Regions from separate parts of the Anaerofustis stercorihominis DSM 17244 genome, predicted to be linked through region 2. Evidence: predicted binding sites of a transcription regulator. Region 2 holds the regulator's gene; the other holds the start of a gene.
What was found. The regulator HrcA, encoded in region 2, represses chaperone genes, less so after heat shock. The targets are predictions, from matches to a motif close to TGTTAGCACTCNNNNNNNNNGAGTGCTAACA.
Positions count from the first base shown of each region.

Region 1 (16,817 bases), 140 kb from region 2:
AATCACCGGTAAAGTGGAGATTGATGTCTTCCATAGGAACGACCTGAGCATATCCGCCGCCGGCAGCTCCGCCTTTTATCCCGAACACAGGTCCGAGAGAAGGTTCTCTAAGCGCCATTATCGTGTTATGACCAAGCCTTCTTATTGCGTCTGCAACGCCGATAGTAGTCGTTGTTTTCCCTTCCCCTGCCGGAGTGGGATTGATGGCAGTGGTAAGTATCAGTTTACCTTTCTTACCTTCGGTCCTCTTTAAAACATTATAATCCACTTTTGCTTTATATTTTCCGTAAAGTTCTATATCGTCTTCGCTTAAACCTATTCTCTTTGCTACTTCCCTGATGTCTTCCATCTTTGCTTCCTGAGCAATTTCAATATCACTTTTGTAACCCATTTTAAATCCTTCTCCTTAAACCTTTATTTTGTTTTTAGTATTATTATATAGAAAATAAATTATTGCACTGTTGAGAAAAATCATGACTACGGCTTTTATAAACCTTTGGGGTATCATAGCTATCGTAGCGTAACCGTACATCTGGATAAGGAACACGGTATTTAAGAGTATCGAACATATAACTTCACACAGTACTACTATGAGTACAATATGTTTTAATTCAAGTTCGATATTTTTCTTTTTGACCATCATTGCAATAAGTCCGGGAATAAGTCCGTATAAGGCACTGGTAAGGGTAAAACCGAGGTGAAATGCACCTCCGTCCGACTTTATGACAAATTGGATAAAATCAGACAAAAACCCTATGGCAAAACCATAAACGGGTCCAAGGAGTATCCCCGAAAAAATCGTGGGAACGGTAGTAAACCCGATCCTGAAATTGGGTGTCACACTGATTTCAAACATCTTCAGTACTATCCCCATTGCAATCAGCAGTCCCGCGAAAACGATTTTTCTCGTACTAACTAAACTAGAGCTTGCTCTATTCATACTTTTTACCTCCTAAGTATTACTAGACAAAGCTCCGCTATTCATGACATATTTAAATGTAAATCCACAGCGGACGCAATAAGATACCGCAACTTTCGTTTTCGTTTAAAGGCAACTTCCCATCCTTTAACACTTAACGCATCTTATCTACTCTGCGAAAATATTATAACATAAAGTAATTACGATATGGAGAAAATATTAAAAATATATTAAATAATTGATATTTTAATTTAAAAATAGTAAAATTAAGTAAAATCTTAAAATGGGGTTATGGGGTAAAAATGGAGATAACACTTGATAGCAGAATTTTAAACGGAAAAGTTACCGCTAAACCGGTTTTGGAAGACTTAAAAAGATATTTGATATGTTCTCTTTTTACGAATGAAACAAGTATAATAAAAAATGTTTTACTCGATAAAGAAACGAAAGAGATACTTGATATATTGAGTCTGCTGGGAGCAAGGATAACCGTTGACGAATTTAAGGGCAAAAGAAAAACTTTAAGGATAAAAGGGTCCTATCCTTTTGACATAAAACTTGAAGAAATAGATTTAGGAAACAACTTAAATTTACTTAGGACTTTTGCACCCATTTTGCTGATTTCAAAGACTAAATTCAATCTTAAATACAAAAACACGATTATACAAAATCCTTTGAACTCATTTTACAGTCTCTTTTTTGAAAAGGGATTTACCAAGATACAAATGGAAAAAGGAGAATATCCGTTAAAAATAAAAACCGGCATTGATAAGTCTGTTTTTTATATAAGAGCCGACATCGAAAAAGAATGTTTATCCACACTCCTTTCAATGCTGCCAAGAGCTTACAGAGCCTCTAAAGTAATAATAGTCGGAGAAATAAAAGATAAAGCTTATGTAAACAGGACCATTCAAATCTTAAAAGACTTTGAAATAGACGTAAGAAACAATAACTTTAAAGAATTCGATATAATCAACACAAAGTATGAACCATGCAATGTAACCGTAGAAAACGACTTTACAATGGCAAGCATTTGGATAACCGCAAGCGCTCTCGGACATAAGGTAATGGTAAAAGATCTAAACCTAAAAAGCAGACAGGATAATAAAAAACTCTTGGATATTTTAAAAGTAATAGGGATAGATATTTTTGCAAGTCCCAACGGAGATATAATAGCAAGACCGAACAGGATAAACGCCTTTAACATAGATATAAGCAAAGTGCCCGATTTGATGCCATACCTTGCAGTGATAGCAAGCGTTGCCGACGGGACCAGCAAGCTTAAAAACGTAGAGGATATATATGTAAAAGATACCTTAGCCGCAAACGATTTGTCTCACGCAATAAACTCCGTGGGCGGAGACAGCTTTATCTTCGGAGGAGACCTTATAATAAGAGGGAGAGAAATGTTAAAAGGCGGTACGGTAAACGATTTAAAGCTTCATGAAAGCATATTTGCACTGTGTGCCGTTTCAAGACAGGCACTGAGTCCAATAAAAGCAAAAGTACCCTCAACCATGCCAAACTACTACAAAGAATTCTACAGAGATTTTACAAGACTTGGGGGAAAAAGACTTCACTAGGTTCTTTACAAGGGGCGCTGCCCATTTCACCCCTTAACTTTGTAGGGCACGCCCTACGACCCATTGTAAGGGACTTCCCTTAGGAACCCTGCGAATATTTTTCCGAAGCAAAAAATATTCGATAAAATGCTTTCACTCAGTCGCCGTGATGGCTCTTAACGCTTCCTGATTTCCTGAGAAACGCTACCCGCGTTTCTTGGAAAAGAAGCTACCCCGCCCCCAATTAAAATAAAACTTTAAGATATTTTTAAATAATAAAACAACAAAAAAAAGAATGCATTTGCATTCTTTTTTATTTGAACTTTTTTAATTGTGATTTTAAAGATTTTAAATTCTCTATTAAAAATTCTTTTTCATCTTTTGCACAATCTTTAAATATCACATCTATTTCCGCTATCGGAACATGTCTTGTTTTTGTCCCGAAGTCGATACCTAAAATCTTATCAATACTTATATTTAGTACATTTGCAATATTCAAAACAGTCTGAAGCGATGTCTTGGTATTTCCGTTTTCAATATGGCTTAAATGACTAACCGATAAATCCACAGCCTCCGCCAACTGCTCCTGTGTTAGCTTCTGTTTTATCCTCTGCCTTTTCAGCCTTTCTCCCATCATTAAATAGTCTATTTTCATTTCTTTCCTCCTACATTTTATTAAATATTTATCTTACTTTATAATACTATATTTTAAAATGTAAAATAAGCTATGCAGACGTAGCATACGTCAACATATATTATGTTTTCATATATAAAAAAATAAAATTTGAAGAAATTGAAATATTGTGTAATATTTTTTCTTGTGATGTAAATACTTACTTATAGAAGAAAAAAATCAGAGGACAAATGATATGAAAATTTCAAAAATCGTTTATAAAAGGATAACTGAGTTATTAAAAGAAAAAGGTACAAACATAAATAAATTTTGCAGGGAACATCAAATGCCTACGACCAGTATTTACAGCATAGGAGACGGGAAGTCTTCTTCACCGTCATTAAAACTTATAATTAGATTTTGTGATGCTCTCGACATAAGCTTATATGAATTTTTTGATTATGAACCGTTTAAAAACAGGGATTATGATCAGGAAAAATAAATAATGAAAAAGAACCTTTGTTTTCCCCTTGGGTTCTTTTTTATTATAAATATATTAAATATTCTATTTAGTGCAATATGCGGCGGGATAGCGGTCATTGGGAAAACTTGCGGTTTGCTTTTGAATATCGCCCGCGTTTTGTGAAATAACCTATATCTCACACATTACCTTGAAAAGTTTTATCTTATATTTAAGGTAATAAATCTTTTAGGTAATATGCGGGTGAATAACTTTAGTAAGTTTAATATCCCTTTTGCCGAAGGCTTAGGCACCGCGCCCAGCGGGGTCGTTTTGTCCATTTTTTGGACAAGCAAAAAATGGCGGGATGAAAGGGGCAGAGCCCCTTATTATGTCATTTCTTTGAAAAAGAAATCGAATTATGATATACTAAAGTAGATTTTCAGGAGGAAATATGAACAGATTTACATTGATCGTACTCACTGCAATATTAATGATTTTGCTTATTGTGATATTGTATTTTTCATTATCAACATTATTCGCTAAAATCAAAAATGCAATTTTTAATATCAAGATAAAAAAATTTATCATAGCTGTCACGGAAAGCTTCGATAATCTATCCCACGGGAAATTCCCTCAAAGCGAAACCATAGAATTCATATGTTTGAATATAAATAAAGATAAAGCTATGAAGGATTTATTTTATAAAAAGGCGGAAGAAGTTCTCACTGATACCGACCATGAAACCATTACGAGAAAATTCATGGATGAAATAAATAATAAAATAAATCAAAATGTCAGCTTCATATATGAAGACAGTTATTCCGATGACCTGAATGACTTGATAACCATTACCGCTTCATATGACATAAAAGACGAAAAAGCAAACGAATTTCTTTTAAACTGTTTAAAAAGCAACTCCAAAAGAATAAGGACTCACGCTTTTTCTGTAATATCTCTTAGGGGCGACATAAATACTTTTGCGAAAGCAGTAGTGATTACGTGCGATAAACTTGCAGATTATTCTTTTGAAGAAATCAAAACCGCACTCAATAAATTCAAAGACAGGAAAATACTGCTTCCCGTACTGAAAAGACTTAAAGACGAAACCGATAATATAAAACTAAAACTCACTTTAAGAGATTATCTGGAAAGTTAGGAGGATATATGAACACTTTATACATAATTTTTATAATAATGACGATATATATCCTTATGTATGGGATAGTATCTCTCTTTGCGGGAGTTATCCCCTCCGTTCTGGTATTCAGACAAATCCATAAAAACAACAAAAGATATAAAGAACTCATTGAAGATAAAAAATCAAAGAAAATATCTCTAATACTGAATGCCGAACCTAACATAAATAAGTTCATGTTAAAGGTAAAAAATCTTTTAAGTTTGAATTATGATAATTACGACATATATATAGTAAATACTTCCGGTGATTTGAAATTTTCAAGAAAAATCATAGAATACTTCGATTTAAAGAAAAATATCGAAAGTATAAAATATAAAACCAATAAGAGCGAAATAATATCAATATACAAAAGCGATAAAATAAACCTTCTAAACACGGAAAAGACAAACAAATGGAACGGTATCAATGCAGCCGCGGATAACACAAACGCCGATTTGATACTTGCTATAGAAGAAAATATCTTTATAGAAAAAAACGCACTCAAAAAGCTGACAAGAGAATTCCTTATAAACGACAACACTCTTTTTACTTCCGGGATAATCAAAGATGACAGCTATATACATAGAGAAAATCTTGAATATAAGGGTATAAAGACACATAATTTCTTCTCATGCTTTTCCATTCTGAGAAACATAAAAAACAAGTTATTTGAAAAGACTTATAATTTTGAATATTTAAGCGGTGAAGAAATAGGAAACAGCTTTACCTTATACAATTTGGGGAAAATACGTGAAGTCGGAGGTTTCAACTGTGAAACATCAAATCCAAACAACGATTTGAAACAAAGACTTACCGAAGAATATAATAATGATTTCAAAATCAATTATGCCGCATTGGCTTTTGAAGAAATAGATGATATACACGAATACGTCACCGACGACATCATAGACAGATATATCATAAAGAAAGACATAAATAATTCAAATCCATATAATACCATAAGCAGGTTATACGATTTATTCACGAGTATAATAAATCCCATACTGGAATTCCCTATAATCATCTTATCCGTATTATTTACAATAATAAAAGTGATTTCTCCGTTGACATTACTTTGTTTTATGCTTTTATATATAAGTTTTGATATAGCTAAAAATATACTCCTTCATATAACCGACAAAGTATCCTTAAGAAAAAACATAAATATATCGGAAAGCTTGGAATTTATAGGATTTACGCTCATTTATAACTTTGGGTTCAGACAGCTTTATAACTTAAACAAATTATTATTAAGGTTTGGTTTGAAATCAAGAAGAGAAGCCTATTATAAAGAAAAAGAAATCTACGGGTATATAAATGAATTTGAATTGACGGAAGATAAAGGGTATGAAAAAGAACTAATAAAGTCTGCCCCAATAACTGATATCAATGATACTTATACAAAAGCTATAAAAGAAACAGAGAAAACCGCAGCTACTGAGCTTAATGAAGAATATTCAATCATTGAAGAGGAAAATGAAGAAGATATAACTCAAATCATAGAAGAAATTAACGAAATCAATGCAGAAGAAACAGAAGCAGGAACAGAAGAAGAACCTATATTAAAAGAAGAACATGCTGAAGCCGTTAGAGAAACAAATACGGAAACGGTAATCGAAGAAACTTCAGATGATGAAGAGATACTGATAAAAGAACTGGAAAATTTTGATATAGAAGAAGTGGCAAAATCGGAACCCTTTAAAAAAGAGGAAGTATTCAAAAAAAAGAAAGCTGAAAGCGAGCTGGACAGAATAATGAGAGAGCTTGCAAAAACAACAAGCAAAATAGAAAAGCTCGAAGCCGAGGTTAAAAAAGAATTATTAAATATCGAAAGAAGAGCAAGAGATAAAGACATCGACGAAGAACTCAATAAATTAAAAGCAGAAGTATTAAAAGTCGAAGAAAACATAGATACAATAAAGGATAATGAACATCAAGAAGCCGAAGCGCTAAAAGAAATCGCATCGGTAAAGGATAAAGAAGATGATGAGCTTAACTTCAGCGATGACGAAATGGACGAAGAGTTCAGTAATATCACAATTTAAAAAAGACCGTGAAATCGGTCTTTTTTATTTATTTTAATACTATATCAAGTATCCCAAGCGGAGTATCTGTAATATGAGTCGGATTACACTTATCGATTTCATCTTTAGAACCGTATCCATAGGTAACACCTATTGTATCAAGTCCGTTCTCTACTCCTCCTTCAAGGTCATTATATCTGTCCCCTACCATTACTGCTTCTTTTTTATCTTCTACACCCATATGTTCAAGAGTCATTCTTATAAAGTCACCTTTTGTTCCTCTGGTTTGAGTATAATCATTACCGATAATAATTTCAAAATACTTAGCTAAATCAAAATGTTCAAGCTGCATGATAGAAGGTTCTTCGGGTTTATTGGTAGCTATCGCCATTTTGATCCCATTTTCTTTAAGAGTTTTTAAAAGTTTTGGAATACCTTCATAAATCTTACATTCATATATTCCCTTTTCTTTCAATCTCTTCATATGTATTTTCATTGCCGCGGCACCTTCTTCTTCACTTAAACCATATTTTGTGATAATGGTTCTTGAAAGAGGAGGTCCGAGCAATTTCCTTATATTATCGACGCTCTCTTCGATACCTGCTGATTTAAGTGCTTGCTGAAAGCATATACATATTCCCTCATGTGAATCCACTATTGTTCCGTCTAAATCAAATACTACATATTTATATCCCATAATATATACCTACCCTAATACGATATCTGCAATATCCAAAGGAGTTTTAGCGATATGAGTAGGATTACATCCTTCGATTTCCTCTACTGAACCATATCCATATGTAACACCTATTGTATCGAGTCCGTTTTCAACTCCGCCTTCAAGGTCATTGTATCTGTCCCCTACCATTACTGCTTCTTTTTTATCAACAACACCTATAGCGTCCATTGCCATTTTAATAAATTCAGCTTTTGTTCCTCTATTTTGTGCTTCATTGTTTCCGACAATAAAATCAAAATAATCTTTTAATTTTAAATGTTCCAACTGCTTAATGGAAATTTCTTCGGGTTTATTCGTAGCTATTGCGATTTTTATGCCATTTTCCTTTAACTTATCCAGCATTTCAAACATCCCGTCATAATACTCAGCATCAAAAATACCTTTAGTTTTTAAATAATCAAAATGGAGCTTCATAGCCGCTTTTCCGTCTTCTTCGCTAAAACCGTATTTTGTAATGATAGTCTTTGAAAGAGGTGGTCCCAATAATTTTTTAATGTTTTCCAAGCTTTCTTCTACACCGTACGCTTTGAGTGCACCTTGAAATCCCTTGCAGCTTCCAAGCTGTGAATCAACGATCGTTCCGTCCAAATCGAATATTACATATTTGTATCCCATATTCTTTCTCCTTTTATTATTTTATATTTTGTTTTAAATATTTAATAGCACTTTGTAGTTGATTATCTTCTTTTTCAGATAATTGATTTAATGATTTCTTACTATTTAGTTTTACTGTTTGATTAGGCGTAATGCCTTTTTTATGAATTTTATGTCCTAAAGGACTCACATACTCATCTGAAGTTATTGTAACTCCCGAACCGTCAAGAAGAGATTTTACTTCTTGGATTATTCCTTTTCCATATGATTTAACTCCCATTATCGTCGCCACTTTGTTGTCCTGTAATGCACAAGATAAAATTTCCGAAGATGAGGCAGAATTTTCATTTATTAAGACAACAATAGGAACCTTAGCATATTCGCTTGTGGTATCTTTTACGGTCTGAGTCTTTCCTGACTTGTTAGTCGTAGAAATAATCGTACTGTTTTCCTTTAATAACAAGTTAGCTATTTCGGTAGCCTCATTTACAAGGCCTCCCGGATTATCCCTCAAATCGATAATAAGACCTTTCATATTTTTATTGGTATATTCATTATAATAATTTTCAAATTGTTTGCCTACTTTATCGGTAAATTCGGTTATTTTTATATAACCCAAATCACCTATCATTTTACCGGAAACCCTCTTCATATCGATCTTGTCCCTGGTGATTACCATTGTTATTTCTTTTTTATCCCTAAGAACGGTAACGGTTACTTTTGTATGAGTTTTTCCTCTTAACTTTTTAGAAACATCTGAAGTGGAAGCCTTTGTGGTATCCATATCATCCACTTTTGTTATTATATCCCCTGCTTTCATACCTGATTTTTCCGCAGGTGAACCTTGAAATATAGAATCGACTATTACTTGACTATTTTCATTATTCATTATTTGTATGCCGACACCGGAATAATTACTGTCAAATCCTTCGGTATAAGAATTAAATTCTTCTTCGGTATAATAAGTGGAATACGGATCTCCGGTTCCCGCATATAAACCTTTAAACGCATAATTCCATAATTTCTGTTCATCTAACTCGGTATAATAATCTTCTTTAAGTAGTTTTTCAAGTGATACCAATTTTGTTATATTCTTAGCACTCGTAGTACTTGGTGTATTTATAAGAACTTTATTTCCTATTGCCAAATTACAAGAAGATGTTATTAAAAAGGTAAGTAAGTTAGTCACTATCACTATAGCCGCAACGATACCGATGACTACTATCTTTCCTTTATTTTTTTTATTATTTTCCATAAATGAACTTCCTTTTAATGCTATTTTTTAACTATTATATTATATGTCAATGTCCCTTTAATATCAATATTTATTACAAAAGTTTATTTTTTATAAATATTGAAATTATGCTTATTTTATAAGCATTATAATATATCATATTAATTAGAATTTAATTAAAATTTGTATAAATATAAAATATGGTGTTATAATTATCCTGCTTAAATATGTACAAGTTTGAGGGGATTTGTAAAAAGTTTAAGAGAAAAGAGGAAATAAATTTATGCTAGGAATGAATTACAGATTAAAAGAACTGCAAGAAAACAACAGACCTATTAAAGTAGGTATTGTGGGAGCAGGACAAATGGGCAGAGGATTGATTAGCCAGCTTTATAAAATGAAGGGAATGACACCTTCCGTGATTTGTGATATAGATGTGGATAAAGTATTATACGCATTCACTAAATCCAATATAACAAAAGATGACTACATAATAACAAACAAATTATCTGAAGCAAACGACGCCATCAATAAAGGAAAAATCGTTGTCAGCGAAGATAAAAGCATAGCTTCATTCGTAGAGGGTACAGATGCGGTAGTAGACGCTACAGGATTTACGGATATCGGAGCGGAAATAGCAATAGATACAATAAATAACGAAAAGCATATCATAATGCTTGACGTTGAAGCAGACGTAGTAGTAGGACCGATACTAAAACAAAAAGCGGATAAAGCAGGTGTTATATATACGGGAAGTGCGGGAGACGAACCGGGTGCGGTAAAAGAAATGTTTGATTTCTGCGAAGCTTTGGCATTCGATATCAAAGTCATCGGTAAAGGTAAAAACAATGAGGTAGACCACTCATGCACACCTGACAGTATAAGAGATTATGCAATAAGCAGAGGTGTTAGCCCCAAAATGCAGTGTTCTTTCTCGGACGGAACAAAAAATATGGTTGAACTTTGCTGTATGGCAAACTCTACAGGGCTTGTTCCGGATGTAAGAGGAGGTCACGGACCAAAAAGCGATATCAAAGAATTGGTTAAAATATTATCTTTGAAAGAAGAAGGTGGTATTTTAAATAATTACGGAGTTGTGGAATGGGTAAACGGTATTGCACCGGGAGTATTCTGCATAATATCAACAGATCTTGAATTCGTTCATCACGAACTTCAGTATTTAAGGATAGGTGACGGACCTAATTACGTATTATACAGACCTTATCATTTATGCGGAATGGAAACACCACTTACAATTGCAAGAGCGGTCCTTGATAAAGCAAATACAATAGTTCCAATGAACGGTTTGGTATGCGAAACGATAACCGTAGCAAAGAAAGACCTTAAAAAAGGAGAAAAAATCGATGGTATCGGAGGATTTTCAACTTACGGAACTATAGATAAAAGAGAAGTTGCAAAGGAATTGAATGCTCTTCCTATAGGACTTATAAATTCTAATACATATATGGCAAAAGATGTTAGAAAAGGCGAAGTAATAACTTATGATGATGTTATTCTTGATGAAAACTCACTTGTTGTAAAACTCAGAAAAGAACAAGATAATATATTTGAATAATAACATAAAGAAATCCTTAAAATAAGGGTTTCTTTTTTTATAAATAGGAACTAAACCATAGGTTTACCAAATTCTACTTTGTATGGATAGCCTTTATTTTAATGATAATTTATAATATAATTAATCAAAGATAAAGGAGCAATTAAATGGACAACGAAATGGGTAGACTCATAAGCAGTCTCAGAAAAGAAAAAAACATGACTCAGCAGGAACTCGCCGACAAATTAAATATTACAGATAAAGCGGTATCAAAATGGGAAAGAGGACTTTCTTATCCGGATATATCATTGATACCCAAATTAGCGGATATTTTGGATATCGACCCCAATAAATTACTGGGAAGCAGCAATAATGAAATAAGCAAAACAGACAAATCAAACATAAAAGATACTATAATGCTTGTTTTCAAATGTGTGGGATTTGCTTTGGCTGTCGCGGTTTTGGTATTAAATATTATAGGAAAAACAAATGTGAATGACAGCATTACACTTTTAAGTTTATCCCTCGTTTGTATCGGAATTACGCTTTTAAATAAAGAACAGTAAAATAAAAGGACTGTCATAAATGACAGTCCTTTTTATATGTTATCCCTCTATAGAAATAATTCGTTTACCTTCTATCTGTTTTACATCTTTCTTAGGTATAACCATTTTTAATATTCCATCTTCATACTTAGCACTGATTTCATCTTCCTTAACATCACTTCCAACATAAAAACTTCTGGCATAAGAACCGCTGTAACGTTCTTTTCTGATGTACTTTCCTTCTTTGTTTTTTTCTTCCTTGTCAAGGTCTTTACTGGCACTAATTGTTAGATATCCGTCTTTTAATTCAGCTGAAATTTGGTCTTTTTTAAACCCCGGTAAATCAATATCGACTTCATAGTTATCGTCTTTTTCTTTTACGTCGGTCTTCATAAGATTTTTTTCGCGTTTCCCATATAAAGGATTTTTACCGCCAAAGAAATCTTTTTCTAAAGGAAAGTCCATTAAATCATCAAATAAGCTTTCTGACAAAATTCTAGGTAACATCATAAGTCATTCCTCCCATCATATTAAATGCTTCCTAAATTTTGAACTACTTGGATTTAAATCTCTTTTGAAAGGTCCTCCTCTTTGTTCAACTATAATATACCACTTTTGATTAGCACTGTCAAGACTAGAGTGCTAATTTTGATTAATATTTTTCGCTATTTTGTATTATTATATTTAATTTACCGATATTATGTTACAATAAACCAAACATATCTCTTATAATCTATATATTCCTAAATATTATTTAGTCATCTTTTCTACAGCGATATCAATATCTTCTACGAAAAAGAAATCTCTGCCATTGTTGCTTTCGTATATAAAATCATTCAAAGCCTTACTATCATATCCCGAAAAATCTCCGATAAAAGCTATCTTTATATTATAATTGATATACTTTTGTAATAGTTCCCCAAGCATCCTGTTTTTTAAATCAAAGAAAACATCATTTACAGCTTCCTTATTCAAAATTATATTATTTATTCCCGTCATATTGGAAACTTCCATAGCAAAATCAAGCCCGGAACCTACATCATTTATTAATATATCTTCACTTTCAACCACAGAAATATCTTCGTTATTTTTGTTTATATTATATATTTTCATATTTTATCTCCTTTATTTAGTATTTAAATTTTAACACGACTTCATTTTAAAATCCACATTTATTGTACAATAATCACTGGGCGCGAAATCTCACGCAGTGAGGCATAGTGCCCCATAAAAAAGACACCTTATCAAAGATGTCTTTTTTAATTACAATTCTCTTTTCTCATAGAAATTAACTGAGATCCAAAATGAAATTATTAGTAAAATCACTGCGGCAATAGGATAAACGATATTCGGTATACTCGAAAATATACTGACAAAGAAATCTCCGCCTTCTTCGGCACTAGCTGCACTGGCTCCAAATATACCTCCTACTAAAGCACAAAGGATGATCATCGCAAGTCTTCCCTTTTCCGCTCCGAACTTAAATATAATAGGAAAGTTTATGGAACTGAAAAGTATGGCAACAAGTATCATAGGAAGCATTGAAGTCATCATACCCGGTAACTTGGATAAGCTTCCATCCATGATCAATAATGTTGTGCCTCTTAGTATCAAATATAAAATACTCATAGAAAGTATCCCGATAAGCGACAATATATATTTGCTTAAAACCATTTCTTTTCTTGTATATGGCATAGTGATCGCATAGCTGTCCCATTTGCTTTTTTCGTCATAAGCCATAAGCGTAATAGGAAGCATTGAAATGAATACTATAGCAAATGCCAAGAAAAATGTTGAACTTTCACCCATTATTGCTATTATCATATAAACCAAACATAATAAAACAACAAATCTGCACTGCTTTATAAGTTCATACAAATCTTTAATAATCAGACCTTTCATTTATTTAACCTCCTTAGCCATAAAAACAATAATATCTTCAATATTTGGTTTTTCAAGTTTAAAAGCGTTATTTACCTTATCTTTTAATACCAAAGCTTCTACTCCGTAGTCCGTTCGCCTTACACCTTTTACGGCATCTTTGTCAATATCGTCAAACTCGGCATTACTGCATTTCAGTATCCTGTACTTTTCAAGAAGGATATCTTTTTCTTCTACGAATAATAATTTTCCTTTATGAAGGAATGCAATATAATCACATAGCTTCTCAAGGTCGGAAACTATATGCGAAGAAATTAAGATCGAATGACTTTCATCTCTTGTAAAATCATAGAATAAGTCCAATATCTCATCTCTTACTATAGGATCGAGTCCGCTTGTAGCCTCGTCTAAAATCAATAGCTTTGCGTCATGGGAAAGAGCAACCGCAATCATAAGCTTCATCTTCATTCCTCTTGAAAAATCTTTAAAACTCTTTTTAAGAGGCAAGGAAAATTTATTTATATATTCGAAGAATACTTTTTCATCCCAATTTTTATAAGTATTTCTCATTATCACATTAACTTGTTTTGCATTGACACCTTCGGGAAAATGAGCTTCATCTAAAACTACACCAATATCTTCTTTTGTAACTTTAAAATTATCCTTATTGCTTTTTCCTAAAATGCTGATTTCACCTTTATCTGCATTTATAGCATTTAACAGAAGTTTGATCGTTGTACTTTTTCCTGCACCATTCTCTCCTATAAGCCCCATTATATACCCGCTTGGTAAGGTTAGACTTATATCATCCAATTTAAAATCTTTATATTCTTTGGTTAAGTTATTAATTTCAATAGCATTCATTTCTATTCCTCCGCCATAAGCTTAAACATTTCAAGTAATTCTTCATTATCAAGATCGCATACTTTTGCAAGCACCATTATCTCTTTGATATAATCTTCTATTTTTTTTAGATTTTCCTCTTTAATAAGCTTTGTGTCCTTTTTATTAACAAAAGACCCTTTTGCCTTTAAAGTATAGACATATCCGTCTTTTTCGAGTTCGTCATAAGCCCTTTTTGTGGTTATGACACTTATTCTCAAATCCTTTGCAAGACTTCTTATGGAAGGAAGAGGATCGCCTTCCTTTAATTTCCCGGAAACAATCAAATTTTTGATTTGTGTATAAATTTGTTCATATATTGGTTTATCGTCGACATTACTAATAATTATATCCAATATCCTCACCTCTTTTTCTGTATATATACAGTATATACAGATATAACAGATATGTCAAGTAAAATATAAAAAAATAAGCCTTTTATTTAGGCTTATTTTTTATATCTGTTTTTTATTAAATATAGGTATTGCCGATATAATAAATACAAAGCACATTACAGTTAATGTCATTAAAGCAAATTTAAAGTCACCGACCGACAGTTTACTTTGAAGTAATGACATATTATCATTGATAAGCATCAAAGGATTATATTTTTGTATTTTAGGAACTATATTTATAAGGAATAATATCACAGTTACTCCCCCGGTAAATAATAACACACCATAATTGCTATTAAACATACTGCTTGCAAATATCATAACGGATATTATAAGTATTCCAAATATATAATACATCAAAGCTGCGTATATTATATTATTTATATTCTCGGGAAAAAGATAAATCGTATAAACATAAGTAACCATAAAATATAATAAATATGCAAAAGTCCACATGATTAACATGGTCAATAGTTTAGATATTATAACATTTGCCCTTCTTAAACCTTTAGTCAGCATATTTATAAGAGTACCGTTACTTATCTCGACCGTCAAAATCCCGGAAAATACAATCACAAAAACGATAAGACACAAAGGCAAGTTTTTATAAAACTGCATCCACGAATCCATTGCACTCGGCTCAGGTATTGTAATATTCATTCCTGCAGGCATAAAATTTTCAACAAGTAAAGGGGTAATCTTTGCAATTATCGGATTCATCATAGAAAAAACAAGGAATACTGCCAATATTATAAGTATTTTATATGTTCTAAAAAGCTCCAAAAATTCTTTTTTTGTAAAGGCTATAAAACTTTTCATTTTACCACCTCCATAAATAAATTCTCTAAAGTAGGCTCTAATATTTCTATTTTAGCAGGAAGTATATTTTCTTTACCCAGTTCAAAAAGTACATATCTTTGTACTTTACCGATATTATTTGAGGATATCAACACATTTTTTCCTTCAACATTTATATGCTCTTTATAATCAAGTATCTTCTCAAACATCATAAATTTATTTAAATCCGTTTGTTCAGTAAATTCTATGGACAAAACATCTTTTCGTTTGCCTTGTTTTAATTTTTCAACTTCGCCGCTAAGTGCGATATTACCTTTATGAAGAATTGCTATACTGTCGCATATCTTTTCAACATCTGATAAAATATGTGTTGAAAAGATAACAGTGCTCTTCCCCTTTATTTTAAGAAGTATATCAAGGATCTCTTTTCTTCCAACAGGATCAAGGGCTGAAGTCGGTTCATCGCAGATCAAAAGTTTTGGTTCATTTAATAATGACTGTGCAATCCCAAGCCTTTGTTTCATTCCCCTGGAAAAACCACCTATTTTTTTATTATTATTTTCCAGTCCCACTAGATTTAATAATTCTTCAATTCTTCTCTTTAATATCTTACCGTCCATCCCCGTTATTTCACCGCATAATTTAAGATATTCAATTGGTTTCATATATCCATAAAAAGCGGGAACATCAGGAAGATATCCTATAAATCTGTTCGTTTTGGTTTCTCCGTAATAAACTTCTTCTCCGCAAACTTTGATAATCCCGTCATCTTTTTTAAGCAGCCCCAATATCATTTTCATCGTCGTTGTCTTTCCGGCTCCGTTTTCTCCCAAAAAACCAAAAATCGAACCTTGAGGGACAGAAAATGAAATGCTATCTATTATTCTATTGGAGCCGAAACTCTTTGATAAATTCTCTATTATTAAGCTATCCATCTATTCGTCACTTCTTCCGAAAACAAAGTAAATTACAGGACCTATTATTTGTATAAATACAACTATAACAATCCAAACAGGTCTGTTTAAAATTTTATAGTTATCATGTCTGAGCACATGTATTAAAGCTGTTACCATAAGTACCAATTCTATTATGATAATAGGGATCAAAAATGGTAAATATTCTCCTATATTACTAATCGTATTCATTTTAATTATCTCCTAAATTTATTTTTAATTCATTAAGTATATTCTGAAATTCTTTACTTTCATTCAGACTTTTAAAGTCGTGCTCCGTATCAATTAAATTCACTAAATCGTCTTTAATGGATTTTTCACTTCTGGGAGCTTTTTCCCCCAAGTCAAAATCTTTAAACCAAGTATCTATCATATCAAAATAATCATCTCCATGAAGAGTTAATGGAAATAAATCTCTTACAGCAACATCTTTATATTTCCTGATTATCTTGATAGCTTTATCGGACTCATCAAAACTCATAT
Region 1 is NZ_DS560019.1:200,473-217,289, forward strand. Features, by position in the region: gene ANASTE_RS05585 (formate--tetrahydrofolate ligase) at 1-391, opposite strand, end outside; gene ANASTE_RS05590 (folate family ECF transporter S component) at 407-940, opposite strand; THF riboswitch at 1,006-1,097, opposite strand; gene ANASTE_RS05595 (3-phosphoshikimate 1-carboxyvinyltransferase) at 1,222-2,502, shown strand; gene ANASTE_RS05600 (helix-turn-helix domain-containing protein) at 2,795-3,136, opposite strand; gene ANASTE_RS05605 (helix-turn-helix domain-containing protein) at 3,351-3,596, shown strand; gene ANASTE_RS05610 (hypothetical protein) at 4,009-4,713, shown strand; gene ANASTE_RS05615 (hypothetical protein) at 4,722-6,779, shown strand; gene ANASTE_RS05620 (HAD hydrolase-like protein) at 6,808-7,455, opposite strand; gene ANASTE_RS05625 (HAD-IA family hydrolase) at 7,465-8,112, opposite strand; gene ANASTE_RS05630 (S41 family peptidase) at 8,129-9,346, opposite strand; gene ANASTE_RS05635 (NAD(P)H-dependent oxidoreductase) at 9,618-10,901, shown strand; gene ANASTE_RS05640 (helix-turn-helix domain-containing protein) at 11,048-11,446, shown strand; gene ANASTE_RS05645 (Hsp20/alpha crystallin family protein) at 11,486-11,935, opposite strand; gene ANASTE_RS05650 (DUF4180 domain-containing protein) at 12,176-12,538, opposite strand; gene ANASTE_RS05655 (ABC-2 transporter permease) at 12,689-13,327, opposite strand; gene ANASTE_RS05660 (ABC transporter ATP-binding protein) at 13,328-14,170, opposite strand; gene ANASTE_RS05665 (GntR family transcriptional regulator) at 14,173-14,544, opposite strand; gene ANASTE_RS05670 (ABC transporter permease) at 14,644-15,402, opposite strand; gene ANASTE_RS05675 (ABC transporter ATP-binding protein) at 15,399-16,316, opposite strand; gene ANASTE_RS05680 (PLDc N-terminal domain-containing protein) at 16,317-16,526, opposite strand; gene ANASTE_RS05685 (helix-turn-helix domain-containing protein) at 16,528-16,817, opposite strand, start outside.
Region 1: a site for HrcA is predicted at 12,043-12,073, ahead of ANASTE_RS05645 (Hsp20/alpha crystallin family protein). Genes of this name have one in related genera too.

Region 2 (16,817 bases):
AAAGTATTGCTTTTTATCTATAATTTCGTTGGAAGTTATGGATTAGCTATCATTCTTTTCGCTTTATTTGCGAAATTGATACTTTTGCCAATATCATACAAACAAATCAAATCAACACAGATTATGAAAGTAATCAATCCTGAAGTTCAGAAAGTTCAGGAGAAATTTAAGAATGATAAAGCGAAGCAAGGGGAGGAAATGTGGAAAGTATATGAAAAATACAACTACAATCCTATGAGCGGATGTCTTCCGTTATTCCTGCAGTTTCCGATTATCATCGGTTTATTTGGGGTAATCAGACAACCTGAAGCTTACGTTTTTATAGATGGTATGAAACATGTTTCAATGTCTTTTTTATGGATCAAAGATATAAGTGTTTCTGCACTTGATATAGCTAGAGCAAACGGATTTGCACTTCCTACATTTCTTGCTATGATTATTCCGCTTATTAACGTTATTGCTACATATATACAGCAAAAGCAAGCAACTGCAAATCAAGCTACCGAAATGGGTGGCACTATGCAGATGATGAATAATATGATGACATTAATGATCGGTTGGATGTCGCTTACATTTCCCGGAGCGTTATCGATTTACTGGGCATCTACTACTATTCTTGGGATATTGCAAACGGAGATTATGTATAAATTTATGCCGATAACTGCCGAATCACTGCATGTTAAACCAGTAAGTAATTATACGGAGGTACCAAGTGGAAAAAAGAAAAAAAAGACGTAATAGGAAAAGGTAAAACTATAGAAGAAGCTGTAAGCGATGCTCTAAACAAAATAGGGGCTTCCAGCGAAGATGTTACTACTAAAGTGCTTGAAGTACCTACTTCGGGATTTATGGGTATAGGTGCAAAAGGTGCAAAAGTAGAAGTGACTTTGATTGATAAATCTGATGAGATTGCTAAGGATTTCTTAAAAGATGTATTAAAGACTATGGGGATTAACGCATTGATTTCTGTTGATTTTGATGAAGAAGATAACAATATGTTTATTAAATTAGATCTTGATAATATGGGTATCTTGATCGGTAAACATGGTCAGACTTTGGATTCACTTCAGTATTTGACAAGCCTTGTCGTAAATAAAAATTCTGAAGAATACATAAGAGTTATTCTAGATATAAATAACTACAGAGAAAAGAGAAAGACAACTTTGGAAAATCTTGCAGATAAACTTGCAGATAAAGCTATCAGAAGAAGAACTAATGTGGAACTTGAGCCTATGAACCCTTATGAAAGAAGGATCATTCATTCTTATCTACAGGGAAGAGAAGGTATAACCACTTATTCTGTGGACGAAGGTATAAATAGACATTTGATAATAGAATACAAAGGTTAATGAAAATGCTGCTTTATGCAGCATTTTTTATTTTGTTCACTATAATTTATCCTTATGAAGTCAGTTGATTTAATCCTATAAAATAGTATTGTTTATTTGTTGTAACTATATTGAAAACTATTCATATTATATGTATAATCATGTATAATTATGCCGATAAAGTAAAGAGGCTCTGCATGAGTAATAAATTATATCTAAATAAAATATTGTCAATTACATCAACAAATAAAATTGATTATTTATACGATGAAGTATTTTTTGTGAATTATTTTATTTTTAGACTTAAAAATTATAATATGGCAGATAAAGTATTGATTGAAAAGTATAAAAAAAACGGAGATATTGAAAATTTATATTCATATTTTATTGTCAGTAATAAAGATAATAAAAAATTATTTCCCCGATACATCATAATAATTGACAGGAACGGTGAAGGCGGAGTTCATGTATACGAAGATACATTTTTTATGCATGATGATAAATTACATGACAATATTTCTTTGTACCGAACCATAATGAAAAAAATCTTTGAAATATTTTTCAGAACGAAAATAAAAGGAGTATAAATAATGATTTATACTCCTTTATATTATTTCTATTTTTTTAGTACATATATTTATAAAGTCTTTGTTGTTCCTTGTTTTTTTCATTAAATTGATTACTCTTTCCGATAAATCCAAACTGTCAAGAGAATTCCTTCTGAGCATATTTGCACAGTTTAACTCTTCTTCGTTTAAAAGTAAATCTTCTCTTCTTGCTCCTGATTTTATTATATCTATTGCCGGGAATACTCTTCTCCTTGCTAAATCTCTGTCGAGTATCAGTTCCATATTACCTGTTCCTTTAAATTCTTCGAAGATGACATCATCCATTCTGCTGCCTGTATCTACAAGTGCGGTTGCTAATATGGTAAGGCTGCCTCCGCCTTCTATATTTCTTGCGGCGCCGAAGAACTTTTTAGGATAATATAAACTTTCAGGGTCCAGCCCTCCCGATAATGTCCTGCCCGAAGATGGTACGACTAAATTGTTTGCTCTTGTAAATCTGGTTAAGCTGTCCATGAGTATAACAACATCTTCGCCTACTTCTACCAGTCTTTTTGCTCTGTCTAAGACCATTTCCGCTGCTTTAATGTGATTCGTCGGATTTTGGTCAAATGTAGAAAAGACCACATCCGAGTCTATGCTTCTTTGTATATCCGTAACTTCTTCCGGTCTTTCATCTATTAGGAGTACGATCAAATGGATTTTGGGATGATTTTTTCTTATTGCTTTTGCAATTTGTTTTAATAAAATGGTCTTGCCTGCTTTGGGAGCCGCAACGATGAGCCCTCTTTGACCTTTTCCCACCGGAGAGAATACATCTATGAGTCTGGTAGAAATTATATTATTTTCTGTTTCTAAGGTTATTCTTTCATTTGGAAATATTGGCACCAATCTTTCGAAGTCTGTTCTCCCGACTATAGTTTCCGGGTCTTTGCCGTTTACTTTTTCCACATATAAAAGAGCATCAAATTTTTCTCCTTCTGAAGAAAGTCTTATTTTCCCTTTTACCAGATCTCCTGCTTTAAGTTTATATTTTCTGATATGCTGAGGAGCGACATATATATCATTATCTCCCTGCAGATAGTTATTGGTTCTTAAAAAGCCATATCCGTCTGAGAGGATATCCAGAACACCTTCATGTGATTCGGAATATAATGTCATATCCTTTTCATCGTTCTTTTGAAGTTTCCTTTTTTCTTCTTTTAAGATATCGCTTGTTTTTCTTCCGTTTACACCCTCCAAGAATAACATCGCATAATATTTCTCGCCTTCTTTGGGCGGACGAACTTTCCCTGATAAAACATCGCCGCTTTTTATTTTAAACCTTTGAACCTGGCTTGCCGCAACATAAACGGCGTCTTCCGGTTTTTTCATGTCTTTGGGTCTTAAAAAACCGAAGCCTTCGGGAAGGACCTGAACCTCTCCCTCCATATTGAAACTGTTTGAAATAGGGTCTTTTAATTTAGAATACTTTTTTGTGTTGTCCTTGTCCTTTTCTAAGATCAAATCTATAATTTCTGCTTTTTTAAGACCTGTGGTTTTTTCTATACCGAGTTCTTTGGCTTTTTCTTTAAGTTCCGCGACTTTTAAATTGTTTAAGTCTTCACTATTCATTTGTTACCTCCGAGAAAATGAAACGAATAAAATCATTTAGATGTTTTAAAATAAAATAAATTGTTAAAGAGACTAAATTGAAATAATTCTATTAGATATTTTACTATGGTTAGATGAATAAATCAATTAAAAGTAATTATTTTTTATTTATTTAATATAATATAAAAAAGACGGAGACTAAGAAAAATGTGGGTTGGAATAACATTTAATAAAATATTGTTTTATTTTGTATTTTTGGTTTTATTATACTTTATAACAAAGAAGTTTATTTTAAAAAGATAAATAGTCTCAAACCCTTGATTTTTCAAGAGGTAATCTTTATTTAATAAATAAATGATTAATATTCTAATGTTTTTTTAATCAAAAAAGGCCATTTTTTTCTTTTATATTTCACATAAGAGACAAGAGGCTGTCAACATAGGGTTATATACTTAAGGCTGTAAAACAGATAAGGTTTTACAAACAATTTCCCCTTTAATTTTAGAATGTTATGATTTTCTTTAAAATTAGGAAAAATAATCCTTTATAAGGAAGAAATAAATAACAAAGAAAAAAGACCGCAAGGTCTTTTTTCTTTTGTAAAAAACAAGTTATATATTATCATTATTAATAATAAGATAAAAATCCTATATTAGTTTTTAATTTTGTTTTGAATATATTCTATCGTAATTCATTATAAGATATTATCCGAAATATGTTTTTGCTATAAAAGCATGAATTATAAATAATATTTAAAATTTTATTTTATCAGTAATGTATTAATGATTATTTTTAGGAATTAAATTAGTAATTTAAGAGAGTAATACTTAATTTATTAAATCGGTTTTTTATTTATCTTTTATTTTTTATGAGTCAAAAAACGTTAAAGCTTTTTAAACTTTTCACATTAAAAACAATGGTATGTCAATTTTTAATTGTATACTTATGTTGTAAAAAGTTTTAGAAACTTTTTCATAATTTCCCCTAAATGGTATGTAAAGAAATTTCATATCATTCCCTCATTTTATCAAAAAAAGAACCCCGTTAACGGGGCTCTTTTTTTGTATTTTCATTTTATTAAAATTTTTAACAATATATTAAGAGACGATTATTAAAGGACGTCCTTAAAAAATTCTTAGAAATAATAAGATTTTTTGGTAAAAAAGGTTTACTTTGTGTAACAAAACAAAATTTTGTATAAATAACAAATAAAATTGATTTTTATGTCATAAATACGTTGTTTATTGCATAAATATATTTATTAAATGCTTATATTCATTATATATTTTCTGTTACAAAAAGTAAGCTTTATGTAACAATTTCTTTGCATTATATATTTAAAATATTATAAAGGAGAAATTATTAAATGAAGAATCACTTAAAAAAGGGTATAAGCTTAGCTGTTACTTTAATGATGGTTGTTTCTTTACTTCCTGCTTATGTCTTTGCGGATGACGTAAAAGACTGCGGTGAGGGTAATCATGTATGGAATAAAGAATATACTGTCGATCAAAAAGCTGCTTGTACTGCTGACGGAGAGGAGTCCATTCACTGTAGTGTCTGTGACAAAGTAGATGAGGATAGTAAAAAAACTATTCCTGCAACAGGTCATAATTTTGAACAAAAGGTAATAAAGGAAGCAACTTGTACAGAAAACGGCGAAGAAGGTCTTGTTTGTACGAATGAAGGTTGTGATGTCGTTCTTAATAAGACAACTATCTCTGCTACCGGTCATAAGTACGGGGATCCTGTAGTTGTTGAACCTACTTGTACAGAAGCTGGTACATCTACAAAGACATGCACTGTTTGCGGTAATAAAGATGTGACTACAACACCTGCTTTGGATCATGACTGGGAAAGCGAAAAAAACAGTTGACAAAGAAGCAACATGTACGGAAGCGGGCAGCAAATCTATACATTGCAGCAGATGCGATGAAACAAAAGACGCTGAAACCATTCCTATGATTGAACATACATACGGAGACGAAACGCTTACAAAGGCTCCTACATGTACTGTAGGTACTCAAACTTATAAGGTTTGTACCGTTTGCGGACATGAAAATATATTATCTACTGCATCAGACGAATTGGGTCATGACTGGGAAAGCGAAAAAACAGTTGATCAAGAACCTACATGTTTGGCAGTGGGCAGCAAATCTACACATTGCAGCAGATGTAGTGAAACAAAGGATAGTGAAGAAATTGCTAAACTTGATCATAGTTATTCCGATGAATGGACAGTTGATAAGGAAGCGACTTGCAAAGAAGCAGGAAGCAAATCTCATCACTGTACTACTCCGGGCTGTACAGAAAAATCCGATGTTACGGAAATAGAAAAGACTGATGATCATATATATCCTGAAGAATGGACGATTGATGAAGAAGCAACTTGTACGAAAGTTGGTTCCAAGAGCAAGACTTGCAGTGTTTGCAGTAATAAGATAGAAGAAGAAATCCCTATGATCGAACATGATTATAAGGAAAATATAGTTAAAGCCGCAACATGTACGGAAGCTGGAGAAAAGAATTTAAAATGCAGCGTATGTGATGATGTAAAGGAAAATTCTACGGAAGCTATCCCTGCACTTGGACATAAATACGAAGAAAAAACAGAAGCTGCAACATGTACTAAAGACGGCAAGACATATAAAGAATGCAGCGTATGCGGAGATAAGGTAGATGAAGTTATCATTCCCGCAACGGGACATGACTGGGGTGAATATGTGGTAACAGACCCTACATGTACAGATGCGGGTAAAAAGGAAAGAGTCTGCAAGACATGCGGTGAAGAAGACAAAGCTTATGAAATCCCTGCTATGGGACATAAATATGCAGAAGATTTTACCGTTGATAAAGAAGCGACTTGTACTGAAGCGGGAAGCAAATCAAAACACTGCTCAAGATGTGACGATAAGACTGAGGTTACATCAATAGACGTTTTAGGTCATGATTATGCAGAGGCGTATACAGTAGATACAGAACCTACATGTACAGAAAACGGAAGTGAATCACAGCACTGTTCAAGATGTGATTCTACACAAAACAGCAGAGATATTAATGCTACCGGACATAGTTATGCCGACAAATACACTATAGTAAAAGAAGCTACATGTACGGATAAAGGCTTGATGGCTCAAAAATGTGAAAAATGTGATGCATATCAAAATGAAGTTGCAACAAAAGCATTGGGACATGATTACAGCGATGAATTTACTGTTGATGTAAGTGCTACATGTTCAAAAGAAGGACTTAAATCTAAACATTGTTCAAGATGTGAAAGTGTAACCGAAGAAACAGTAATCCCTAAGAATGACGTTCACAATTACGGTGCATGGGAAACAGCATTGGCTCCTACATGTACTACAAATGGTGCAAATGCAAGATTTTGTTCTGACTGCCATAAGATGGATAAAGTCGTTGTAAAAGCATTGGGACATAAATGGAACAAAGGTTATACGGTAGATAAAAAAGCAACATATACAGCTAAAGGCTCTAAATCTATACATTGCTCAAGATGTAATGCCAAGACAAAAGTTACATCAATACCAATGTTAAAACTTTCCAAAGTTTCATCATTTAAAGTAAAAGCCGGTAAAAAATACGCGGTTGTATCTTTCGGTAAAGTTAAAGGAGCTACAAAATATGAACTTTATCGTTCGACTAAAAAGGGCAGCGGTTATAAAAAAGTTGCCACATTAAAATCTACAAAATATACAAATAAGAAATTAAAATCTAAGAAGACTTATTACTATAAAGTAAGAGCTGTTGCGGGAAGCAATAAGGGAAGCTTCAGCAAGGTTCTAAAAGTAAAAGTTAAATAATAAAATTATTAAAATAAAAAAGACCTCATTTTCATTGGGGTCTTTTTTTATTATTTATTTCCGATACTTTATCATTTCGGTTTTATAAAGATTATTTCCTTTTGCGTCTATTGCGACGATCAAAGGGAAACCTTCCACGTAAAGCTCTCTTACGGCTTCAGAAAGGAGATTGGGGTAAGCAATGAGCTTTGCTTTTTTTATGCATTTTTTTATAATAGCTCCGCAGCCGCCCACTGCCGCCAAATATACCGCTCCGTTTTCTTTTAAGGCATTTTCCACTTCATCGTTTCTTTCGCCTTTTCCTATTATGAGCTTAAGTCCTTTTTCAAGGAGTAAAGGAGTGTATTTATCCATTCTTGCGGATGTTGTGGGACCGCATGAACCTATTACTTCTCCCGGCTTCTCCGGGCAGGGACCCGCATAATATATACACGCGCCTTTTATATCAAAGGGAAGTTCTTCGCCTTTTTCGATCGTTTCGATCATTTCTTTATGAGCTGCGTCTCTCGCCGTATATATGGTTCCCGTTAAATATATTTTATCTCCTGCATTTAAGTTAAATATTTCTTCGTCGGTCAAAGGTAATGTTATTTTCTTTTCCATATCATATCTCCGTTTGTGTATGTCTCGATACGTGACATCCTATATTTACACTTATCGGAAGTCCCGCTATATGGGTAGGGTAAGTTAAAATATTTACCCCTAAAGCTGTTGTCGTTCCTCCAAGTCCACCCGGACCTATCCCAAGATTATTTATCTTTGTATATAATTCTTCTTCCATTTCAGCGTAAAAGGGATCTTCATTTTTATGATTTATATCTAAAAGCAATGCTTCTTTTGCCATAAGTGCGGATTTTTCCATGGTTCCGCCTATTCCTATTCCTATTATCATCGGAGGGCAAGGCTTACTTCCCGCATTCTTTACCGTGTCTAAAATAAAATTTACTACACCTTCATAACCGTCGGCGGGTTTTAGCATTTTCGTTGCTCCGCAGTTTTCACTGCCGAAACCTTTTGGCATTACTTTGATATTTACCTTATCTCCCTTTACTATATTATAATATATGATTCCCGGAGTGTTGTCTTTTGTATTTTCTCTTCTAAGCGGACAGCCGACTACGCTTTTTCTGAAATATCCTTCTTCGTAAGCTTCTCTTATTGCTTCGTTTATTTCATCATAAATATAGTTGCCTTTAAATACAACTTCCTGTCCGACCTCCAAAAAAACGATACACATCCCCGTATCTTGGCAAATAGGACAGTTCTCTCTTGCCGCGACTTTTATGTTCTCGTTTATTACATTTAAAAGTCCTTTTCCTATTTCCGATTTTTCTTCTTTTTCTTTTTTGATCAGCTCGTTTTTTATATCCGGACAGAGGAATATATTCGCTTTTAATATCAAATCTTTTACTGTTTTTCTTACTAAACCGGTATCTATTTCTCTCATAATAACCTCTGAAATTTATTATATTTTTTAGTATATCACAGCAGAAAAATATTTTCTACTTGTGAAATAAAGTAATAGTAAAAATTTTGATTTGTTATATAATTGATTTAAATATACTTAATAAAGGGGAAGCGTTATGAATAGTAATGAAATAATCAATGAGCTTAAAAAAATGAGTGATGAAAAGTATAAGAAAAATATTATTAAACTGGGTATTCCCGAAGACAGATGTATAGGTGTTCCTATGGCGGATTTAAGGAAATTTAGTAAGAATATTAAAAAGGATAACGACCTTGCAAGAGAACTTTGGATAAGCGGATATCACGAGGCTATGCTTTTATCTGTTTTGATAATGGATAAAAAGTCAGTCACGCTTGAATATATAGAAGAAATAATGAATGATGTCATTTCTTGGGATTTATGTGATCACTTATGCAAGAATATAATCATTAAAATAAAAGGATATGAAGATCTTATATATAAATGGAGCAGCAGTGAAAAACTATATTATAAAAGGGCTGCATTTACTCTTATTGCTTCTTATGTTATTCATAATAAAAAAGCTGATGATGAAGCTCTAAATAAAATGCTTCAAATAATAGAAGAAAACAGCGATGATGACAGGGAACATGTAAAAAAGGCAGTGTTGTGGGCACTTAAAGAAATCGGTAAAAAAGATATGGAGTGGAAAGATAAATCAGCAAAAGTATCAAATAAATTGATATTATCAGGCATAAAATCAAAAGTATGGATCGGGAATAATGCTTTGAAAGAATTAAATACATTGGTTAAAGTCGAAGGGCGGACAAGGCTTATTTCCAATAAATCAAAAATGGGAAGTAATGTTTGATTTTTCTTATTAAAATACATATGAAAATGTTTAAATTGATAGTATAATATTTATAAGTAAAAAGGCAGGGGTTTTATATGTCAGATAATATTATATTTAAAAATGTAAGTAAGATTTACGGCAGCGGAGAAAATACCACGACGGCTCTTAATAATGTAAGCTTTGAAATAGAAAAAGGTAAATTTACGATTATCGTAGGTCAAAGCGGTGCGGGCAAAACGACTCTTCTCAATCTTCTTGGAGGGATGGATTCTATAACCGATGGGAGTATTATTGTAGGAGGTAAAGATATAAGTTCATTTAATGAAAAAGAACTTACAACATACCGAAGATATGATGTAGGTTTTGTTTTTCAGTTTTATAATTTAGTACAAAATCTTACCGCAAAGGAAAATATAGAGCTTGCCACTGAAATATCAAACTCCGAAATATCAGCCGAGAAAGCACTGGAAGATGTAGGGCTTTTAAACAGAAAAGATAACTTTCCTTCTCAGCTTTCGGGAGGAGAACAGCAGAGGGTATCTATAGCAAGGGCATTGGCAAAAAATCCGAAGCTGCTTTTATGTGACGAACCTACGGGAGCTCTCGATTATAAGACGGGAAAGTCCATACTAAAACTTTTGCAAGATATATGTTTTATGAACAATATCCCCGTTATAGTCGTGACTCATAATCTTGCACTCATGTCAATGGCTGATAAGATAATCAAAGTAAAAAACGGAGAAATAAGCGATATAATCATAAACGAAAATGTTAAAAATGTAGAGGATATTGAATGGTAAATATGGTTTCGACTTTAAGGTCGACCAATATTTTTCCGAAGGCAAAAATATTGGATAAAACCCTTCCATTCAAACGCCATGGAGGCTTTTTACGTAGTCGGATTTTATATAAAAATCTACCCGATTTTTATATAAACGACTACTACCCCGACCCGCATATTTTTCATTATATAGTTTTAAAGAGCATTTTTAATTATCAAATAGTTTAATGCTAAATTATAAAGTAAATATTATATTTATAGAAAAGGTAAATAATGAAGACTTTATTAAAAGACTTATTCAGAGAAATCAAGACAACTAAAAACAGATTTATTTCAATCCTATTGATCACGTTATTAGGTGTTTGTTTTTTTGTGGGTTTAAGAGTTATCGGTCCTCAGATGGAATTTACCGCGGATAAATATTTTAAAGATACAAATCTATATGATATTAATTTTATGTCTACATATGGCTTTAATAAAAAAGATGTTGAAGCGATAAAAAATGACAGGAATACAAAAGATATATTTGCAACGTATTCTACTGAATTATTATTAAAACATGGTGATGACGGTATAGTTGCAAAAGCTTTTGGAATGCCGAACTATAAAGACATAAATATGATGAAATATGAACTTATTAAGGGGACATATCCCAATAAGGATGATGAATGCGTTATTTCCGATAATTATATGGAGTTTAAAGGCTATAAATTAGGTGATGTGCTAACTGTTGAAGAGCATTCCGGAGCAAAATTAAAAGTTAAAAAATTAAAGATCGTAGGCAGTGCTTCTTGGTCTTATTATATTACCGATGATGATTACGGTTCTTCCACACTTGGCAACGGGAGTATAGATACATTTTTGATTTTAAATAAAAATTCTTTTGACAGCAGCGTATATACTGATTTGTATATTACCCTAAATAATTTAGATAAAGTAAATTGTTTCAGTGAAGAATATGAAAATATAATAGATAATTATAAAGATAATATAAAAAAAGTAACCGATGATAGAGGTAAAGAAAGATTACAGGAAGAAAAAGATAAGGCTTATAAGAAGATAAAAAAATCGGAAGATAAGTTAAATAAGAAGAAAAAAGAAACCAATGATAAATTAAATAAAGCTAAAAAGACATTGGATGATAGTAAGGCAAAATTAACTAAAAGTGAAAATGAATTAAAAAGTACTAAAAAAGATACTAAATCAAAGTTGGAAAAGGCAAAGAGGGATTTAGATAAGGCAAAAAAAGAAATACCCGCTAATGAAAAGAAATTAAAAAAAGCAAAAGAAGAAGTAACTAAGGCGAGAAAAGAATTTGAACAAGGTAAGTTACAGTTTGAACAATACGTCGCAGGTCTGACTGCGCAGGAAAAGGAATATCTGAAAGATGTACTAGATAAAAAACAGAAAGAGCTTGACATTGCGGAAGCTAAAATATTAAAAAGCGAAAACCAAATCAAATCTTCCCAAAAAGAATTGATAAAGGCAAAAGAAAAAGTAAAACAGGGATATAAAGATTTAGAAAAACAAAGAAACAAAGCGGATTCGGAATTCAAAAAAGCGGAAAAGCAAATTAAAGAGGGCAGAGAAAAATTAAATAAAGGTTATAGAGATTATAATAAAAATAAAGCAAAGGTTGATAATGAATTTATAAAAGCAGAAAATAAAATAAGGTAAAGCTAAAGAAAAAAGTCGATGATTTAAAAGAAGTAAAATGGTATACATTGGGCAGAACCGCAAATGAAAGTTATTTCAGCTATTCTGAGAACTCAAAGAAAATAACATCGGTAGCAAAAGTGTTCCCAGCAATATTCTTTTTGGTTGCTGCTTTGGTTTGTTTGACGACAATGACTAGAATGGTAGAGGAAAAAAGAACGGAACTTGGTATTTTAAAGGCTCTTGGTTTCGGTAAATGGGCTGTAAGTATGAAGTTTATCGTATATGCGTTTTCAGCCAGCTTTATAGGCAGTGTGATAGGTCTTATAATCGGATTTACCTTCGTACCTAAGATGATTTATAATGCGTATAGGATACTTTATAAAACACCTAATCTGATAACCGTGGTTTATCCTTCATATATTGCTTTATCATTATTTATAGGTGTCATGTGTACGGTACTAAGTGCATATTTTGCATGTAATAGTGACCTTAAAGAAGTAAGTGCCAGTTTGCTTAGACCTAAAGTAATGAAAAGCGGAAGAAAAACCTTCCTGGAAAGGATACCAGCTGTATGGAATAAGATAAGCTTTAAATGGAAAATAACAATACGAAATTTGGTAAGGTATAAAAAGCGTCTTATTATGAGCGTAGTGGGTATAGGGGCATGCTGCGGACTCTTGATAGCGGGATTTGGACTTAGGTATTCCATATCCGGTATTGTTGACTTGCAGTATAACAAAGTATGGAATTATAATATGGAAACGTCTTTGGATACCGATATAACGGTTAAAGAGCTTAATGATATAAGGAGTACATTCAATAAAGATAAGGAAATAAAAGACAGTAAGTTATTTTATAAGGACACCTATAATGTGGAAGGAAAGAAAAAAGACTACTCATTTTCTTTGATGGTTCCCATAGATAAAAGTGCGGTCAACGATTATATCTATTTAAACGATTATGAGTCGGATAAAACCGTTCAAATGCCGAAAAGCGGGGTTATAATTACAAGCAGGCTCAGTGAAATAGCAGGTATCAAAAAAGGCGATATAATAAAAATCAAAAATATGGATGATAAAGAGTTTGAAGTCCCTGTTGTAAATATAATCAATAACTATGTTTATCATTATATGTTTTTAAGTGAAGAATATTATAAATCTACAATGAATGAGGATTTAACTCCAAATTTGATTTTATCGAGATTGGCTCATAATGATGAAGCTACTTATGATAATATAAGTAAAGATTTGCTTAAAGATAAAAATATCAATAGCATCAACTTTAATAAAAGGCAGGCGGATAACTTCGCAGAACAGCTGGACAGTTTGGATTTTGTTATAGTTGTTATAATTATTGCTGCTGGCATGCTTGCATTTGTCGTAATGTTTAACTTGGATAATATAAATGTAAGCGAGAGGATAAGAGAGATCGCAACTATAAAAGTGCTCGGTTTTTATAATAATGAAGTAAACTTTTATATAGTAAGAGAAAATATAATACTTAATATTTTGGGTATTATAGTAGGCTGTATAGTAGGAAAGTACTTTCATATTTACCTTATGAATACAGTAGCCGTAGATTTTGTTCAGTTTTATAAAGGTATTTTGTTCTCGAGTTATATATATGGGATAGTTTTAACGATAGTATTTGCGTTTGTTGTCAATCTGTTCCTGAAAAAGACTTTGAAAAAAATCAATATGGTCGAATCACTTAAAAGTGTGGAATAAAAGAGAAGTTTTACTTCTCTTTTTTATATTGCTATTTAATAATATAAATTAATAAAATTTAAGATTTTCTTCCTATTTTTCTTTCTTTTTTAGTTTTTATTTGATAAATTAATATGTATTCTTTTGTGGTTTATAGGGTAAATATAGTAAAGAATATTCAGTGTTCTTTATTTAAAATAAGGTAAAGATTAAAATATAATTAAAAATGAAAATTAATTTTATAATCTATTGACAAAGTATTTCCTTGGTGGTATATTTATGACAGTGTTAGCACTCAGGTTTGAGGAGTGCTAATAAGAAGGAGAAAGGAAAATGAACTGGGACGATAGAAAATTTAATATTTTAAGAGCTATCATAAATGATTATATCAAAACAGCCGAGCCTGTAGGTTCAAGGACCTTGGAGAAAAAGTACAATCTCGGGGTATCTTCGGCAACTATCAGAAATGAAATGTCGGACCTTGAAGAAATGGGATTTTTAATAAAACCTCATACTTCTGCCGGAAGAATTCCTTCTACCAGTGCATATAGATTATATGTTGATAACTTCATGAAAAAGAATGCTTTGGAGTCTGAAATCAGAGAGGCTGTCAGAGCAGAATATGATAATTATATGCTCGAACTTAATAATACGATAGAAAAAACTTTGAATATACTTACTAAAATGACCAATTACACATCACTAGTCATGGCACCGCGATTATCTTCTCTTAATGTAAAAGATGTTAAGATTGTTTATATAGAAGAAGATAGGGTAATGCTTATAGTAGTTACCAAAGAAGGGCTGATAAAAAATTCTGAAATAAGGCTTAAAACTTATGTCACACTTGAAGAGATAGAAAGAATAAATAATGCTCTCACCACTATAATAAAGAACAGACCTGCGAACGAAGCCGTCAACTTATTAAGTGAATTGGTTGAGGGATTAAGTGAGACGGAAAACAGGATACTTTCGGAAATAATGCCGGTATTCAGAAGTTTGGTTGAAAATACCAATTCTTCAAAGATATATGCCAGAGGAGTCAGTAAGATACTAAACTTTCCCGAATTCGGGGATATAGAAAGGGCAAAGCATTTTATAGATTCGGTTAACAGTAAAGAGGCGCTTGAAAGTGCTATTTCTGTTGATAGTGACGATAGTGATATCCATATAGTGATAGGAAATGAAAATAAAGTCGAGGACTTTAACGATTGTTCTATTATTACCGCAAATTATAAGCTAAACGGTAAAACGGTAGGAACTATAGGTGTTATCGGACCGACAAGGATGAATTATGATTACGCAGTCTCGACACTTGATTTTTTAAGTGATGAGCTTACCAAGCATATTACAAAAATTTTTAAAAAGTGAGGTAACTAAATGAGTAATGATAATATTAAAGATATAAATGAACTTAGAAAAGAAAAAGAAGAGAGAGAAAAGAAAAAAAATATGAATAAAGATGAGAAAAAGGATGTTAATCAGGAAGAAGTGACGGAAGAAACAGCTGAAGAAGTTAAGGACAGCGTAGAGGAAAGTAAACCTGAAGAAAAAGAGGAAGTCAAGGAAGAAAGCATGGAAGAAAAATATGATAAATTAAATGACAGTTATATGAGACTCTTGGCTGACTTTGATAATTACAAAAAAAGAGCAAGTAAAGATAAAGAAGCTATGATCATATATTCAACATCTAAGTTTGCGGAAGGTTTGTTTCCTATAATTGATAATTTTAAAAGGGCTTTGGATAGTGAAGCAGATAAAAAAAGCGGTTTCTATGAAGGTGTAAATATGATATTTACACAGCTAACTGAATTACTTAAAAATGAAGGTATAGAAACAATAGAAGCTCTTGATGAAAAATTCGATCCAAATAAACACTATGCGGTAGCGGTGGAAAAATTGGACGATAAAGAAGATGATATCATTCTTGAAGTTTTTCAAGATGGATATATATACAAAGAAAAAGTCTTAAGACCGAGTATGGTCAAGGTAAATAAGTTAAAATAAAGGAATAAGGAGAGTAAGAAAGATGAGTAAAGAAAAGATTATAGGTATCGATTTAGGTACTACAAATTCATGTGTATCAGTATTGGAAGGCGGCGAAGCCGTTGTTATAGCAAATGCGGAAGGTGCAAGAACTACACCATCAGTAGTTGCATTTACAAATGACGGAGAAAGACTAATAGGTCAAGTTGCTAAAAACCAAGCAGTAACAAACCCGGAAAAGACAGTTGCTTCAATAAAGAGACATATGGGAAGCGATTATAAAGTTGATATCGAAGGCAAGAAATATACACCACAGGAAATTTCTGCTTTTGTACTTCAAAAACTTAAAAAAGATGCAGAAAGTTATTTGGGACAAACAGTTTCTAAAGCAGTTATTACTGTTCCTGCTTATTTCTCAGATGCTCAAAGACAGGCTACAAAAGATGCAGGTAAGATTGCGGGTCTTGAAGTTCTTAGAATTATCAACGAACCTACAGCAGCAGCTTTAGCTTATGGTCTTGATAAAGAACAAAGTCAAACAGTAATGATTTTCGACCTTGGTGGCGGTACATTCGACGTATCGATCCTTGAACTTGCAGACGGAGTATTTGAAGTTAAGGCTACAAACGGTAATAACCACTTAGGTGGAGATGATTTTGATAATAAAATAATCGATTACTTGGTTAGCGAATTCAAGAAGACAAATGGTATTGATTTAAGCGGCGATAAAATGGCTATGCAAAGACTTAAAGAAAGTGCGGAAAAAGCTAAAATCGAACTTTCAAGCAAAACTACAGCACAAATCAATATTCCGTTTATTACAATGGATGCAGCAGGTCCAAAACATTTAGATGTCACATTAACAAGAGCTAAATTCGATGAACTTACAGCTGATCTTGTAGAAGCTACAATGGAACCTGTTAGAAAAGCTATTGCGGACTCAGGTCTATCAGCAAGCGAAATCCATAAAATCGTATTGGTGGGCGGTTCTACAAGAATCCCTGCAGTACAAGAAGCAGTTAAGAAAATTACGGGAAAAGATGCGGACAAAGGTATCAATCCTGATGAATGTGTAGCTATAGGTGCAGCTATCCAAGG
Region 2 is NZ_DS560019.1:345,152-361,968, reverse strand. Features, by position in the region: gene ANASTE_RS06375 (YidC/Oxa1 family membrane protein insertase) at 1-738, shown strand, start outside; gene jag (RNA-binding cell elongation regulator Jag/EloR) at 738-1,349, shown strand; gene ANASTE_RS06365 (hypothetical protein) at 1,526-1,915, shown strand; gene rho (transcription termination factor Rho) at 1,934-3,508, opposite strand; gene ANASTE_RS06355 (hypothetical protein) at 4,854-5,363, shown strand; gene ANASTE_RS06350 (hypothetical protein) at 5,335-7,308, shown strand; gene ANASTE_RS06345 (Fe-S-containing hydro-lyase) at 7,363-7,911, opposite strand; gene ANASTE_RS06340 (fumarate hydratase) at 7,913-8,755, opposite strand; gene ANASTE_RS06335 (DNA alkylation repair protein) at 8,892-9,605, shown strand; gene ANASTE_RS06330 (ABC transporter ATP-binding protein) at 9,683-10,387, shown strand; gene ANASTE_RS06325 (coiled-coil domain-containing protein) at 10,642-12,045, shown strand; gene ANASTE_RS06320 (ABC transporter permease) at 12,093-13,754, shown strand; gene hrcA (heat-inducible transcriptional repressor HrcA) at 14,067-15,104, shown strand; gene grpE (nucleotide exchange factor GrpE) at 15,114-15,740, shown strand; gene dnaK (molecular chaperone DnaK) at 15,763-16,817, shown strand, end outside.